Regions from separate parts of the Priestia sp. YIM B13551 genome, predicted to be linked through region 1. Evidence: riboswitches for the same ligand, from Rfam matches in the RefSeq annotation. Region 1 holds a riboswitch; each other region holds the start of a gene.
The links. Region 1 has a riboswitch for S-adenosylmethionine ahead of metE (5-methyltetrahydropteroyltriglutamate--homocysteine S-methyltransferase). Riboswitches for the same ligand answer to the same signal wherever they lie in the genome.
Positions count from the first base shown of each region.

Region 2: another riboswitch for S-adenosylmethionine. It lies ahead of metK (methionine adenosyltransferase); the one in region 1 lies ahead of metE (5-methyltetrahydropteroyltriglutamate--homocysteine S-methyltransferase).
Region 3: another riboswitch for S-adenosylmethionine. It lies ahead of ACFX4N_RS14400 (hypothetical protein); the one in region 1 lies ahead of metE (5-methyltetrahydropteroyltriglutamate--homocysteine S-methyltransferase).
Region 4: another riboswitch for S-adenosylmethionine. It lies ahead of ACFX4N_RS08295 (bifunctional homocysteine S-methyltransferase/methylenetetrahydrofolate reductase); the one in region 1 lies ahead of metE (5-methyltetrahydropteroyltriglutamate--homocysteine S-methyltransferase).

Region 1 covers NZ_JBHZOX010000002.1:567,798-572,057, reverse strand. The annotation lists gene ACFX4N_RS12280 (metallophosphoesterase family protein) at 1-674, shown strand, start outside; gene ACFX4N_RS12275 (hypothetical protein) at 974-1,225, shown strand; SAM riboswitch class I at 1,306-1,416, shown strand; cobalamin riboswitch at 1,496-1,684, shown strand; gene metE (5-methyltetrahydropteroyltriglutamate--homocysteine S-methyltransferase) at 1,835-4,129, shown strand.
Region 2 covers NZ_JBHZOX010000004.1:36,339-40,598, forward strand. The annotation lists gene ACFX4N_RS19910 (DUF2584 domain-containing protein) at 53-295, shown strand; gene pckA (phosphoenolpyruvate carboxykinase (ATP)) at 330-1,919, opposite strand; SAM riboswitch class I at 2,294-2,411, shown strand; gene metK (methionine adenosyltransferase) at 2,544-3,746, shown strand; gene ACFX4N_RS19925 (glycosyltransferase family 4 protein) at 3,778-4,260, opposite strand, start outside.
Region 3 covers NZ_JBHZOX010000002.1:925,264-929,523, forward strand. The annotation lists gene ACFX4N_RS14385 (GNAT family N-acetyltransferase) at 1-583, opposite strand, end outside; gene alaP (alanine permease AlaP) at 824-2,227, opposite strand; gene ACFX4N_RS14395 (DUF1540 domain-containing protein) at 2,546-2,704, opposite strand; gene ACFX4N_RS14400 (hypothetical protein) at 2,805-3,143, opposite strand; SAM riboswitch class I at 3,213-3,314, opposite strand; gene ACFX4N_RS14405 (hypothetical protein) at 3,436-3,732, shown strand; gene ACFX4N_RS14410 (GNAT family N-acetyltransferase) at 3,745-4,191, opposite strand.
Region 4 covers NZ_JBHZOX010000001.1:1,629,470-1,633,729, reverse strand. The annotation lists gene metH (methionine synthase) at 1-1,453, opposite strand, end outside; gene ACFX4N_RS08295 (bifunctional homocysteine S-methyltransferase/methylenetetrahydrofolate reductase) at 1,454-3,292, opposite strand; SAM riboswitch class I at 3,400-3,506, opposite strand; gene ACFX4N_RS08290 (YkvI family membrane protein) at 3,851-4,260, shown strand, end outside.

The DNA.
Region 1 (4,260 bases):
GGGGAGACACCGTCTATACAGGGGAAAAAGAGTATTTGGAGCACTTTGTTAAGGTTGTCGAAAAAATCGCACCAAACATTCCTATGTTTGTATGCGTAGGGAATCATGATGAACTGTACCTTGGTGAAAGCAATCTCGAAAACTTCAGAGCCACTATCGGAAAAGTACACTGGGTCATTGATATTCCTGTCTTTAACTTTCGGTGCATCGCATTAAATAATGTCATCAGTCCCAAGAATAAAATATATGGATTTACAGATAGAGAGCTGAATTATTTAGAGCAGCAGCTAGAGGATGCTCCTCGTAATACCATCGTAGCCATGCATGCGCAGCCAAATATTGGCCGGTGGTCAAATCTTGAAGGGTTTCCTGTAACGACTCCTCAAAGTCAAGAATTTTTTGATTTAATTCAAGAACACCGCGTGAAAAAAGTGTTAGTCAGCCATGTGCATGCATATGACGAGCAGTTTATTAGAAAAAACAGAAACGGGTCGTTTACGCTTGGAAGAGGCACTGATTTTGTATTGTCAGGAGGCGCCGGTGCTCCTCTTGATTTTGAGCCGCCTTTAATTTTAAATAATTATAATTTTACGGAGTTTTTTGTAAGCAGGTACAACATATTAGGACCTCTTCTTTGGAAGGATTTTGGACGACCTCGAAGAAATTGTTTGTAAAAACAAGAGAATAGAAAGCTATGTTTAGCCAAAAGCCTGCCCGTAATTCACAGGCAGACTTTTGGAAGATTATGCATAATGTTTACAGAAACCTTGTAGCAGAAGGCTCAGTCAAACGTTATAATAGATAATGAATGATGATATATTCTCTATATTTGTCATATATTTGTATTACATATGTAATTGAAGAAAAACATTCACTTGATATACTGTTTAATGACTTAACTTTATCTTAAAATTTACAGTGAAATGCCTGTTTATAGAGGCTTAGAACATACACAGCAAATGGAGGAGCAATCATGGCAAACGAAAAGATGCAAGAAGGACTTGATCGTTTTATCAAGGAAGATTTAAATGACCTTTTAGGTAGACTGTTCCCCTTAATGGACCGGGAGTGTGCCGAAGAAAAAAGAAAGCTTATCGAAACAGCGGTAGAGTATATTTATTCGTCAGGATATCACCAGGGAGCCAAAGATTTAATTGAAACGCACCGAAAAGACGATTACAAATTGTTAAGGCAAAAATTAGCGTCAACGCCTCCTAAAAACTAATTTTTTTGAAATTTCTTTTGACAACATAAATCTAAGGTGTTAAGATGACTCTACATTCAAAATATTATAAACAATTAAAACTCTTATTGAGAGAGGCGGAGGGACTGGCCCTGTGAAGCCCGGCAACCATTTAACATTCTTGTTGAAAAGGTGCTACATCCTGCAAAGCGTACAGCTTTGAAAAATAAGAGAGGATTTCATAGATACTATGCCTCTCTATTCGTGATAGAGAGGCTTTTTATTTTATGTGAATATGTTTTGAATGGACAATTTTATAAAAATGCATCAGGTGCTGTGTAACGAATGTACGCAGCTTAAAAGGGAAGACCGGTGAAAAGCCGGCGCGGTCCCGCCACTGTAATGGGGAGCAACTTATTAACCACTGTTTCATGTTGAAATGGGAAGGGATAGGAAGCGATGAACCTAAGTCAGGAGACCTGCCTGTTGTATGCACTTAAGCTCTACGGGATATAGAGAGGAGTGAGGAATACGTGTTGAGAAAAACAGGCTGTCTCAACTCTAGTTAAGTATGCGTATTATCTCTCTTTTCATTTCGAAAAGGGAGATTTTTTAGTTTACCGATAAAAAAATATACAGGGAGTGGAAAAAATGAGCAGTGTAAAAAGTTCAAACTTAGGTTATCCAAGAATTGGTGAAAAACGAGAGTGGAAAAAAGCGCTTGAGCAGTTTTGGGCAGGAAAGCTGGAGAAAGATATCTTTCTTCAAGAAATTGAAGCTCTTCGTCTAGGGCATCTGAAAAAACAGCGTGACGCAGGAATTGAATTAATTCCAGTCGGCGATTTCAGTTTATACGACCACGTGTTAGATACAGCTGTTATGTTCGGTCTAGTGCCAAAGCGCTTTGAGTATGACGGAGGACCGGTATCGCTTGAAACGTATTTTGACATCGCCCGAGGAACAAAAGGTGCGGTAGCCTCTACGATGACAAAATGGTTTAACACAAATTATCACTACATCGTACCGGAGCTTGAGGAATGTACGCCGGCACTTGTAGAAAATCGCCCGCTTCAGTTTTACAAAGAAGCAAAAGAAAAGCTGAATATTGAAGGAAAGCCCGTTATTCTAGGTCCAGTAACATTTGTGAAGCTGTCAAAAGGATATAAAAAAAGTGAGTTTAAAGAAGTAGTTGAACAGTTTGTTCCGCTTTATGCAACTATTTTAGCGGAGCTGCAGGCAGAAGGAGTAGAGTGGGTGCAGATAGATGAGCCAATTTTATCTACAACGCTATCAAAAGAAGACCTGGCGCTTTACACAGAAGTCTATCAAACTTTGAAGGAAGCGGCACCGAATGTAAAAGTCATTTTGCAAACGTATTTTGACAGCGTTGATCACTACAAAGAAGTTGTGTCTCTTCCTGTTGAAGGAATCGGTTTAGACTTTGTGCATGACCGAGGCGAAAATCTCACTGCGCTTAATAAATATGGTTTTCCAACTGATAAAGTGCTTGCTGCGGGAGTGATTGACGGACGCAACATTTGGCGTGAAAACTTGGACGAACAGCTTTTAACGCTTAGTGAAATTGAAGAAGCCGTATCAAAAGACCGTTTGATTCTGCAGCCTTCATCAAGTTTATTACATGTTCCTGTCACGGTGAAAAATGAAGAAACCATTGATCCAGTATTGAAAAATGCGCTCTCTTTTGCAGATGAAAAGCTAAAGGAAATCACGCTTTTAACAAAAGCAGTGCAGCAAGGAAAAGAGTCGATAGAAGAAGAAATAAACGTAAGCAAACAGGCGATTCAAGCATTAAATGGTTCATCTTTTCGAAATCATCAAGACGTGCAAAAAGAGCTGAAGCAGCTGCACAGCTATAAAGCAGCGCGACAAGCGCCGTTTGACGTACGTCAACGCGTTCAGCAAGAAGCGTTTCAACTGCCGCTTCTTCCAACGACAACGATTGGAAGCTTTCCGCAAACAAAAGAAGTGCGAAAAGAGCGTTTAAAATGGCGTAAAGGCGAGTTAAGCGATGAAGCATATGAAGCGTACATTAACGAGGAAATAAAAAAATGGATTGAAATTCAAGAAGACATCGGCTTAGATGTCCTTGTGCACGGAGAGTTTGAGCGTACGGACATGGTCGAATACTTCGGTGAGAAATTAGGAGGCTTTCAGTTTACGAAGTTTGGCTGGGTGCAATCTTACGGTTCTCGCTGCGTGAAGCCGCCGCTTATTTACGGAGATGTATCGTATGAGCAGGCGATGACGATCAAAGAAACGGTCTACGCACAGTCTCTAACAAATAAGCCGGTTAAAGGAATGCTGACGGGTCCGATTACGATTTTAAATTGGTCGTTTGTGCGTGATGATATCCCGCGCTACGACGTGGCAAATCAAATTGCGCTTGCTCTTAGAAAAGAAGTAGAAGCACTTGAAAGTCAGGGCATTTCAATGATTCAAGTAGATGAACCGGCACTGCGTGAAGGACTGCCATTAAAACGAGAAAACTGGGACAGCTACTTGAACGCTGCGGTGTATGCGTTCAAGCTAGCCACGGTATCGGTGCAAAACGAGACGCAAATTCACACGCATATGTGCTATTCAGAATTCGAAGAGATTATTGATGCCATCAAAGCGCTTGATGCCGACGTGATTTCCATTGAAACGTCTAAAAGCCACGGTGAATTAATTTATGCGTTTGAAAAACATACGTACAATCAAGGAATCGGACTTGGCGTGTATGATATCCACAGTCCGCGCGTACCGAAGCTTGAAGAGCTTCAGCGAAACATTGACCGCGCTCTGCAGGTACTTGATCCTGCATTATTTTGGATTAATCCCGACTGCGGCCTTAAAACAAGAGGAATCAGCGAGACGGTTGAAGCTTTAAAAGTCATGGTTGAGTCCGCAAAACAAACCAGACAAAATTTATTACAAAACGTTTAATGATAAGAAATTAAAGAACAAGCAGTGTAACCGCTACACTGCTTGTTCTTATGGGATTTTAAAAGGCCAAAAATATCCATTGACACTTCCCCTACATTTTTGTATCTTTTTAAAGGTGTTTTTAAAATCAG
Region 2 (4,260 bases), on a different contig from region 1:
GATATGCTACGATAGAGAAAACAAGTAGAATAACAGTGAGGAGTGAGAAAAAATGGGGATGCCGCTAGAATTAAATACAATGATTGTGACAAAAGGCAACGAAAAGCGTGTAACGGATAACATTTTTCAAATTGAGAAAAAAGGATATCGCTTGTATCCGTTAGATATTCCATTAAACATTCACAAAACGAAAAATGGAGAATGTATTGGAACTGCTGTTGTGCGTAAGGTAGAAATGGAGCAGGAAAAAACCATTGTCACATATGAACTGACAAAATTACATTCGACTAACTAAAAAACCGATCGTCTTATAGACGATCGGTTTTTTATTAGACTCTAGGTCCGCCTAATGTTGAAATGTCAGATGCTACATCATTAAAACGCTTGAAATTAGCTTTGAATTTAGCAGCAAGCTCAGTTGCCTTTTGGTTATAAGCTGTCGCATCGTTCCATGCTTTAGAAGGCTGAAGCACTTCATCAGGAACTCCCGGAACATGAGTTGGAATCGATAAACCAAAAATAGCATCTGTTACTGTTTCGGTATTAGCTAGTTCTCCTTCAAGGGCTGCTTGAACCATAGCTCGAGTGTAACTTAACTTCATTCGTTCGCCCACGCCGTATTCACCGCCGGTCCATCCAGTATTTACAAGGTATACATTTACATTATGTTCATCGATTTTCTTTCCTAGCATTTCTGCATAAGTTGTTGGAGCAAGGGGTAAGAAAGGCTCACCAAAGCATGTAGAGAAAGTAGCCTGTGGCGATGTTACGCCGCGCTCTGTTCCAGCTAACTTACTAGTGTATCCGCTCAGAAAATGGTACATCGCTTGTTCTTTTGTAAGCTTGCTGATTGGAGGCAAGACGCCGAAGGCATCAGCAGTTAAAAAGACAATAGCTGTAGGGTGCCCAGCAACGCTTGGCAATACCGTATTATCAATAGAGTCAATTGAATAAGCGGCACGAGTATTCTCTGTTAAACTATTATCATTGTAATCTGCTACTTTCGTATTTTGATTTAACACTACATTTTCCAGTACGGCGCCGAAGCGAATTGCATTGAAAATTTGCGGTTCTTTTTCTTCGGAAAGCTGAATGCACTTCGCGTAGCATCCTCCTTCAATATTAAATACACCGGAGCTTGACCAACCGTGCTCGTCATCTCCGATTAAACGACGGTTTGCATCAGCAGAAAGCGTTGTTTTACCCGTTCCAGATAAACCAAAGAATAATGCAACGTCACCTTCTTCTCCTACGTTAGCAGAACAGTGCATGGATAGAATATTGTTTTGAGGAAGCAAGAAGTTCATGACTGAGAAAATAGATTTTTTCATTTCACCAGCGTATTCAGTTCCTCCAATTAGCACGATGCGTCGCTCTAACGAAAGAATAATGAAGGTTTCAGAATTCGTCCCGTCTGTTTCAGGATCAGCTTTGAACGTTGGAGCTGCTACAATTGTAAACGGCTTCACATCATCATTTGTTTTTTGTTCGGCTGAAGGGCGAATGAATAACTGCTGAGCGAATAGGTTATGCCATGCAAATTCATTAACTACTTGAATTGGTAACTGATACTTTTTATCAGCTCCAGCATATCCATTAAAAACAAAAAGTTCATCCTGCTTCTTTAAGTGGGTTAAGACTTTTTTGTATAGCGCATCGAATCGCTGAGCAGAAATTGGCTGATTGACAGGTCCCCATTCAACCGTTTTTGAAGACACAGCATCGCTTACAATAAATTTATCTAAAGGAGAGCGACCTGTATATTTTCCGGTTTCGACTGACACAGCACCTGTAGAAGTCAGCGTTCCTTCGCGTCGAGCTAGAATTTTTTCAACAAGTTGTGGAACAGATAATTGGTGTTTTGTTGTTTTTAATTGAAGCAAACCATTTAATTCGATAGACATATCAACAGTACTCATGTGCACTACCTTCCTTTTTTAGCTATTATTTATTCATTAATGTTTGAAATTTATAATTAGTATAACACATTTATTTAATTATTCTATACTATTTAACTAAAAATGTTTGTGTATTATAAAAAAATGTACGTTATACCTATTTTAGACACATGTATATGTGATAGGAGCGAAAAAAGTGAAGCTGTTTTAAGTGAAAGCCTCATTTTGATCTGTCTTATTAACTAAACTTAGTGATGATTCTTAATAAGATGTACTATTTCGGAATTTGAGTATGTTACATTAAAACAGATTCAAACATAAAGAGATGATTTCCATTTGAATGTTGTTGACAGTGAAGCGCTTTTTCATGTATTATATGTCCTTGAACGGATACTCTCTTATCCCGAGCTGGTGGAGGGACAGGCCCTATGAAACCCAGCAACCATCGTCATTTTTTTGTGTAGACGATAAGGTGCTAACCTGATGCAAGGGCACAACCTTGATCGATAAGAGTGAAAGGCTTATGTAGAATTTGATACCTTTCCTCGATACAAGGAAAGGTTTTTTTATATTTTTTAACGTGTAGTGAAAATAAGGGAATGAGTACCGTATCACAATGTATCGTATTTATAAGGAGGAAAACTGATGTCAACACAACGTCGTCTGTTCACGTCAGAATCTGTTACAGAGGGACATCCCGATAAAATTTGTGACCAAATTTCTGACTCAATTCTTGATGCTATCCTAGCAAAGGATCCAAATGCTCGTGTTGCTTGTGAAACAAGCGTAACAACTGGTTTAGTTTTAGTAAGTGGTGAAATTACAACTTCTACTTACGTGGATATTCCTAAAACAGTTCGTGAAACAATTAAAGGAATTGGCTATACTCGTGCAAAATACGGATTTGATGCTGAAACTTGTGCAGTATTAACATCTATCGACGAGCAGTCAGCTGATATCGCTGCTGGTGTAGACCAAGCGTTAGAAGCACGTGAAGGTCAAATGTCAGATGAAGAAATCGAAGCAATCGGAGCTGGAGACCAAGGGTTAATGTTTGGTTATGCATGTAACGAAACAAAAGAATTAATGCCTCTTCCAATTTCATTAGCTCATAAACTTGCTCGCCGTCTAACAGAAGTACGTAAAGAAGAAATTCTTCCTTACCTTCGCCCGGATGGTAAAACACAAGTAACAGTTGAATATGATGAAAACAACAAACCTGTTCGCATCGATACAATTGTTATTTCAACCCAGCATCACCCAGAAGTAACGTTAGAGCAAATTCAACGTAACTTAAAAGAATATGTTATTAATCCAGTTGTTCCAAACGAGTTAATTGATGAAAATACAAAGTATTTCATTAACCCAACAGGACGTTTCGTAATCGGCGGTCCTCAAGGAGATGCTGGTTTAACTGGTCGTAAAATTATCGTTGATACTTACGGCGGATATGCTCGTCACGGCGGCGGTGCATTCTCTGGTAAGGACGCAACAAAAGTAGACCGTTCAGCAGCTTATGCAGCTCGTTATGTTGCGAAAAACATTGTAGCAGCTGATCTTGCTGATAAATGTGAAGTACAACTAGCATATGCAATTGGTGTTGCACAACCAGTATCTATTTCAATTGATACATTCGGTACAGGAAAAGTTTCTGAAGAAGTACTAGTAGACGTAGTACGCAAAAACTTTGACCTACGTCCAGCAGGCATCATTAAAATGCTTGATTTACGTCGCCCAATTTATAAGCAAACAGCAGCTTACGGCCACTTTGGTCGTACGGATGTGGAGCTTCCTTGGGAGTTCACAGACAAAGCGGAAGCATTAAAAACTCAAGCTTTAGCTAAATAATAAAAAAATCTCCGTGAAAACGGAGATTTTTTTATGCCCATTGAATACCTGCAGCAGATTTTTCTACGACACTTTCATATTCTGAAAGCAAATGCTGAAAAATGGCGTCCCATGATTGAGTAAGAGCGTATTGTCTCGCTGCATGGCCAAAGTGAAGACGCTGATGCAAATCATCGAGTAAATCTGTAATAGCCGAACTGAATTCTTCTAAGGAGTGAGGTTTGCAAAGGTAGCCGTTTCGCCCGTGCTGAACCATCTGTTTAACTCCTCCTGCATTTGCTGCCACTACAGGAGTTCCAGAAGCAAGAGATTCCAGTACAACATTTCCGAAGGTTTCTGTTTCTGAAGGAAAAACAAACAAATCAGATGATGAATAGATATGAGCAAGTTGCTTACCTTCAAGGAAGCCTGTAAATGTCATATGCTCAGATGCTTGCTGCTGCATTTGTTCTTTTAAAGGGCCGTCGCCCACAATAACCCAGTGAATTTGATGGCGGATATGATCAGGTAGAGA
Region 3 (4,260 bases), 360 kb from region 1:
GAAGCTGAAATCCGTGATTTTCCACAAGTTTCTTTAACGTTTCCTCATGAGAAGACAGGTCAATTCTCAGCTTTTCTTTGTAATTCTTCGCTAGTTCATCAATGACTAGCATTGCTGCTTCATCAAGCTTTACAACCTCTTTGAAGTCCCTTCTCGTTAAGGATCGTGTATAAACCCCTGAAGCTTTAAATGCTCTTGGTATGTATTCACTGCTTATATATTTACTTACATAGTCCACGGTTTTAAACCCTGCTTTTTTATATAAGTGCTCACCTTCTTTTGTCGCAATTAAGTAGGCATTCACCTCAGGGGAAAGAGTTTGCAAACAGTGCTTCATGAGCTGCCCGGCTAACCCTTGTTTTCGGTAATCTTTTCTCACAATTACCATTCCTATAAAAGCTGACTGATTTTTATACAAAATTACTGCTACGCTTGATACAATGTTACCTTTCTCATTTCTATGACCAAATACGTCTCCAGATGAAAAAATCGTATGTAAATCCGCTTCGCTATAATCCCATTTTTCCAACTTAGATAGCACTAGCAAATCCTTTATGTCTTTTTCACTAAATCTTTCTATCATTTCTGCCTATTTCCTCCCAACTTTTCGATGCACTGTACGGCGTTAAAAAGCGTAAAACTAACATACTTATCCACTTTCAATTACCACTTAATCATTAACGAATTCTCTAACTAAATAGTACAGAATAAATAGAATATTTTCTACATTATTCATACGTACCAATGATCCCTTAAAACAAACTAATCATTCGCACATAAACTAATGAAAAAAGACCTCTTTCCAAGAAAGAGGTCTTTTCTTTTATTTCACTAGCTTTTGCTCAGCTGCAGCTGAACCTTGACTTCGTTTGTGGAATCCTTTTGCATAGTACGCGATAATAAGACCGATAAACCATAATGGTCCGATGACAACTGCAATTCTAGTATCTGGATTATATGCCATGAGAACCACCACCAGCGCTAGGAACGCAAGTGACACATAAGATGTTAACGGAAATAAAGGCATTTTATATTTCAGCTTTGCCTCTTCACCTGTTTTTAACGTTTTGCGATACTTAATTTGAGAAAGCAAAATAATTCCCCATGTCCAAATCGCACCGAATGTTGCAATGCTTGTTACCCACGTAAATACTTTGGCAGGCACAATGTAGTTTAACGCTACTCCCACTAATAAAGCACCCGCTGATGCTAAAACAGCTTTTCCCGGTACGCCGCCTTTTGTAAGCTGGCCGTATCCTTTTGGTGCTTCTCCGTGCTCTGCTAAGTTAAACAGCATACGGCCTGTACTAAAAATACCGCTGTTACAAGAAGAAAGAGCTGCTGTTAGCACAACAAAGTTAATAATACCAGCCGCCGCTGGAATGCCGATTTTTTCAAATGTTAATACAAAAGGGCTTCCCTGTGAACCGATTTCTTGCCACGGATAAATCGACATAATGACAAATAATGCACCAACGTAGAAAATAAGAATACGCCAAAAGACAGAATCAATCGCTCTTGCTAGAGATTTTTCCGGATTTTTCACTTCTCCCGCGGTAACGCCGATCATTTCAATTCCTAAATATGCAAACATGACCATTTGCAGCGACAGCAAAATGCCTTTAAATCCGTTCGGGAACAGTCCGCCGTTGTCCCACAAGTTTTTGATACCAGTCGCAACGCCGCCGTTGCCGATTCCAAACACAATCATTAATAATCCAACGGCAATCATTAATACAATCGCTAAAATTTTAATAAGTGCAAACCAAAATTCCAGTTCACCATATGCCTTAACAGCTAAGAAGTTAACCGTTGTCATGATAACAAGCGCCGATAACGCCCAAATCCAGTTTGGTACATCTGGATACCAATACCCCATATAAATGCCAACGGCTGTAATTTCAGCCATACATGTTACAACCCATAAAAACCAGTAGTTCCAACCTGTTAAATAACCGGCAAGCGGCCCTAAATAGTCGCGCGCGTACTTACTGAATGAACCTGCAACAGGTTTTTGAATCGCCATTTCTCCAAGTGCTCTCATAATAAAAAACATAATCATTCCGCTAAATCCGTACGCCAATAATATCCCCGGTCCTGCTAATTTAATAGCAGATGCAGATCCAAGAAACAGCCCTACCCCTATGGCTGCTCCTAAGGACATCAGCGTCACATGTCTTTCTTCTAACCCGCGTTTCAATTCTTTCCCCTGAGTTTTCCCCTGCATAAACGTCTCCCCTTTTTCCAATCTGTCAAAACGAGATGAACACAGCCTTTTTTGTTAGCGCTTTCATATAAGTTTGTGCTAAAAGACAGCTAGGCTGTATATTTGTATTCTATCACCTTTCTCTCACTTTTCTTTTGTCGAAAAACAAAAAAATTATCTTATCATTTTGTTTAAACGCACAATTAGACGTAGACACTGCTATTTTAATATGTATTTATTATTGCACCTAAGCAATAGTATTTTAAAAAAATAGAAAAACGCCGACTCAACTCCGTCAGCGCATCGTTCATTTTATGCTTTTTTTATAAAAACTAGCATTTATCTCGCGGGTTCAAAAGTTTTACAGCCAGGTTCTTCCGTTTCAGAAAAATGGTGACTACTTTCAGGACTCACAACGTAAATGGACTCTGCACTGCATTTATTTCCGGATTTCCAATACATGCACTCATTCACTTCACATAATACACCTTGGGCCACTGTTACCCCTCCTTTGCTTGTCTTATCTATTTACTACCCGAAATATAACGATTCTAACATTTTCACGCAAAAAAACCGCTTGTTTATCAAGCGGATCTTTTTATTGCGTGTGTTCAACATACTGTTTTTTAGCTAAATATAACTCACGGCTCAGCGTGATCCGCCGTTCTCTCAAGTGCCTTAATTTAGCCTGAAATTGTTCGTTAGTTGGCTCTTTTTGAATCAAGCGATACGTAAAAGAAATATCTTCATTTAACTGTTTAAAATCTTCCCATATCTCTTGAACTAGGGCGGATTGTTTTTCTTCAAATGAACGATTTTGCTGCGTTTTTAGCGCGGCTAAAGTTTCCTGCTGCCACGTTTCGTCTTTTATTTCTTTGGCTAATAAGTATAGATCTAAATAATCATCAGTGCTTAACGCTGTTTGTCTACTGTTCAATGTCCTCACCTTTTCTATACGAAATGTTTCTTCCTAAGAAGAGGATTTCATCATAGAAAAAGATTCCTCTTCTTATCTGTCAGAGCTAGGCTATGCTGGAATTAGCACCATTCAATAATTGTGGTTGCTGAGGCTTCAAAGGGCCAGTCCCTCCACCTCTCTAGATAAGAATATTTCGTTTTTGAATTATTTCTGACTATTCTAATATGTTTTATAGGTTACGTCAATAGCTTTTCAATAAAAAGAAAAAAGAAGTAAAATATGGTATGATTTCATAAAGGATGGTGAGCACATGAAACGATATATGTTATCTGCTTTTTTGGGAAGCTTGCTGCTGCTTCTTACTATTGCTTTTTCATCTACTTTCCATATTGCAATTGTCAAAACAACGGGAAGCATCGGAGGAATTATTTTAGCTGCGGCAGCTTTAGTTATGAACGCGCTTGAAGATCCCCCTTCCTCAGATAATACAGGTGGAGGAGCCGTTGAAGTACTAGATAAAGGAGCCGTTTGGGCTACTTATTTACTTTTACTTTCACTGCCAAACCTCATCGCGTGTATAACATCTTATGTTTTATGGACTCGCTGATATTCACCAACGTTACGGACGTTTTACCACCTGTAAGGTCATTGATATTTGTTTATCTACAAATCCAAGGTCACGATACACATGCTGTGCAAAATTCCCAGCATGAACGCTGAGTCTGATTTCAGGGTATCCTTTGATAGACAATTCATCAATTGCTTTTTGTATTAACGGCTTGGCTAAACCTTGCCCGCGGTATTCCGGTACAACATATAATTCGTAGATAAAGCCAATTTCTTCTTTTGAAAAGAAGTCGGTAGATGGGCCGATAAGAACCCAGCCTGCGAGTTTATTTTCTTGTCTTGAAACTAAATAATAACAGCCTTTTTCAAAGGCACTACCAACTAGTTCATTTACGCGTTCAGCTGACGGATGAAACTGCTTCATTGTTCCTTCAAACAGCGCATCAGCAGATTTCGTCCGAATTTCCTGTAATTCTTCTTCAGTAGCTTTTGCAATCATTATGGATCTCTCCTTTCGTGTTCGTTTTCTACATGCGAGGATAAATTCCTGCAAAATAAAAGTCTTCGC
Region 4 (4,260 bases), on a different contig from region 1:
CAAGCAAATCATGTGAGCGTTTAGCAATCTCTACTTTTCGTTCTGCAGTAACGGCCATGCCTGTTTCATCGATTGTACCGACAACCAGAGCTGCACCGAATTTTTTTACTAGCGGTAAGATTGCATCAAAACGCTCTTCACCATCTTCTAAGTTAATGGAGTTAATAATGACCTTACCTTGTGAGTACGTTAAAGCTTTTTCAATAACTTTCTCGTCCGTTGAATCGATTACAAGAGGAACCTTCACTTTTTTTACAACTTCTTGAATAAATTCCTCCATGTCTTCCATTTCTTCACGGTCTGGATCTGCTAAGCAAATATCAATAACGTGAGCACCATTTTTAACTTGAGCACGCGCAATTTCAGATGCTTCTTCAATTTTTCCTTCTGCAATCAGACGCTTGAACTTGCGAGAACCGATTACATTCGTACGTTCTCCCACAAAAAGAGGGCGCATAGAATCGTCATATACAAGTGGTTCAATACCGGTTACAGCATGGTTATGCTCGGAGCGATCGAGCGAACGAGGCGCAACCTCTTTTACCGCTTCAGCCAGTGCTTTAATATGAGCAGGCGTTGTACCACAGCATCCGCCTACAAAGTTCAGCCAGCCTTTATCAGCAAACCCTTTAATTTTTTGAGCAAGCAGCTCAGGGGATTCATGATAATTGCCTTCTTCATCCGGAAGTCCAGCGTTTGGATAACAGCTAACTGCTGAAGTGGCTAGGTCTGAAAGAGAGCGAATATGATCCGTCATAAATTCAGGGCCTGTCGCGCAGTTAAGTCCGACTGAAAGAGGCTTCATGTGTTCCAGTGATAAGTAAAAAGATTCGATATCTTGACCAGCGAGAGTTGTTCCCATAGGCTCAATTGTTCCTGAAATCATAATAGGAACTTCGGTTTTTAGTTTTTCAAACGCCGCTGTAATCCCTAGAAACGCGGCTTTTACGTTCAGCATGTCTTGACAGGTTTCGACTAAAAGTAAGTCAACGCCGCCGTCTAACAAACCCCGAACTTGCTCTTCGTACGATTCTACTAACTCAGGGAATGTAATGCCTCCGGTAACAGAGAGAGTTTTAGTGGTAGGACCGATAGCTCCAGCTACGAACCTAGGCCATTCGGGAGTTGAATATTTATCGCGGGCTGCACAAGCAAGCTTCACAGCTTCGATATTCAATTCATAAGCCAAGTGACCTAAATCGTATTCATCAAGTACGGTAGATGTTGAGCCAAACGTATTGGTTTCAATGATGTCGGCACCTGCTGCAAAGTACTCTTCATGAATGCGCTGAATCACATGAGGCGCTGTTCGAGTCAAATATTCGTTACAGCCTTCATATTCTTCGCCGCCAAAATCTTCAGCGGTTAAATCAGCATCTTGAATCATCGTTCCCATTGCTCCATCGATGACGAGTATTCGCTTCTTTAGTTGTTGTTCGATAAGTGAGCTCATTTATATCTTCCTTTCTGATGTAACAAGTTGCTTGTCATGAATATAGCGTGTTAGAATCTCGGTCATTTCATAGCGCATAAACGGCGTAATTAAGTAAATACCGTCAAATAACTCATATGCTGTATCAATTAAGTTTTTTGCAATCGCAAGACCTTCGACTTCACCGCGAATCCGGTCATTTCCCGTTGCATCCATGCGTTCTAGAATATCTTCTGATAATTTAATTCCAGGTACTTCATGGTGAATAAATCGAGCATTTCTTGCGCTTGTTAACGGCATGATCCCGATGTATACCGGTGTTGTTAAATGTTTGGTTGCTTCATATACCTCTTCAATTTGCTTAGTTGAATAGAGAGGCTGAGTAATGAAATAGTGAGCCCCGCAGTCGATTTTCTTTTCCAAACGCTGAACGGCTCGGTCTAAGTGACGCACGTTTGGATTAAAGGCAGCTGCGATGGAAAAATTGGTTTTTTGACCAAGCGGTTTACCGGAATAAGATAGTCCTTCATTAAACTGAGCGATTAAACTAATCAAGTCAAATGAAGATAAATCGTAGACCGAAGTGGCGCCAGGGAAATCGCCAACTTTTGACGGATCACCGGTAATTGCAAGCACTTGATTCATTCCTAGCGTATGAAGTCCCATTAAATGAGATTGAAGTCCAATTAAATTTCGGTCGCGACAGGTAATATGAATAAGCGGTCGTGCTTTTGTTTCTTGCTGCATCAGTGTTGCCATTGCCAAGTTGCTGATGCGAGGTGAGGCAAGAGAATTATCAGCTAATGTAATAGCATCTACGCCGACTTTATCAAGTGCTTTTGCGCCTTCTAAAAATTTCGTCGGACCAAGCTGTTTAGGCGGATCTAGCTCGACGATAACCGAGCGGCGCTTCTTCACAATTTCATGCATATGAGGTTTATCCTGCTGCTCACGCTCTTGAACCGTAACGGCTGGTCTCATTTTAACGACTTTGCTTGTAATCGGAGGCAGGTCTTTTAAGGCAGATGACATTGCGCGTACGTGAGCTGGTGTTGTACCGCAGCATCCTCCAATTAAGCGAACCCCTTGTTCGCGGAATAAACGCGCGCTTTCTACAAAGTAGTCTTCATTAGTTTCATATTCCAGCTTTCCTTCCACATACGCCGGAAGGCTGGCATTAGGGTAAGCAGATAAGAAAGCACGATCAGGAAGCGGTACTTCTTCAAGAGACTGAATCATATGATAAGGACCTAAGCGGCAGTTTAGCCCGACAACATCTGCTCCCAACGCTTCTAATTCTTTTAATGCATCTGCTAAAGGACGGCCATCTTGCAGCACGCCAATATCATGCAGGGAAACGTGGGTAATAATAGGCTTATCCGTTTCTTTTCTTGCCAGTGTAAGAACGGTCTTTAATTCTTCGAAATCATAGTATGTTTCAAATAAAAGGCCATCCACGCCTTCATTTAAAAGCCAAAACATTTGTTCACGAATGCTTCGCTTAACCTCTTCTAAACTAATAGCGTTTTTTTGGAAAGAACGAATTCCGCCGAGTGTACCAACCACGTAAGCCTTATCTTTTGCAGCTTGTTTCGCTAATTTTACACCAGCAACATTGATGTCTTTGACTGAATCTTCTAATCCATAACGGGCAAGTTTTTGATAATTAGCAGCGTACGTATTTGTTTGAATAACGTTTGCACCAGCTTCTACATAGGCTCTGTGAATACGAGAAACCTCTTCTGGTTTGGTGATGTTTAGTTCTTCAAAACAGCTGTCAATACCGTGTGAGTAAAGGAGGGTACCAGTGGCACCATCCCCAATTAAAATTTTAGACTTTAAATCTTCAAGTAACCCCATGTCAAAACCTCCTTAAATTGTTCCGCTTCTATTTCACGAGTGATTCGTTTTATGCAATATGCCGATAAAATAGAAAAAGTCTTCTTAAGAAGAAGACTTTTTTCGCCTTCTTATCTTCCAAGCAATAAATTGCTTGCTGGATTTAGCACCATGTCTCTAACGACTGGTTGCTGAGGTTTCAAAGGGCCAGTCCCTCCACCTCTCATGATAAGAATCAATTGTATATAATTGAAACATATTTTTTTAAATAGAAAGAATACTTATTTAATAATTTATCTGATTTTTAGAAATTATACAACAGTAAATTGTGAATTTCCAGCAAATATTGAGGGGAATTTAAAAGCTAAAGGGAAAATATCCGTATATTTTGTTTAAAAATGACTGTTATGTTAGGGGTTAAGGAGTTTTTTGTGAGAAATACAAAAAGAAAATGAAAAATAAAAAATAAACGAAAAGGCACAAGCGCTGGGATATGCGTAGATTTACACATAAAAAGGCTCGTCTTTTTTTAATCGTTTCTACATATAGTGAACTATGAAGGGTAGAAGGGTGATGGGCATGAAAAGGTGGAAACTCACGCTGCAGGTTGCTGCTACGTATGTAGGCACCGTTGTAGGAGCCGGTTTTGCAACAGGCAAGGAAATCGTTCAATTTTTTACACAGTACGGGGAACTTGGAATGGTCGGAATTTTGGTCAGCGGCTTGTTTTTTATTTGGCTAGGTTCAAAAATGATGCTGCTTTCGCACGCAATTGGGGCTTCTTCTTATCAGCAGCTTAATACATATTTATTTGGTGATGTGCTTGGAAAAGCGGTAAACGGTGTAATGATTGTCATTTTATTTGGAGTAACTTCAGTCATGCTAGCTAGTACGGGGGCAATAGGAAAAGAGCAGTTTGGACTGTGGCCTCCTGTTGGGATGATTTTTACAATTGTTTTAACTTATATATTTATCGCAAAAGGAATTAA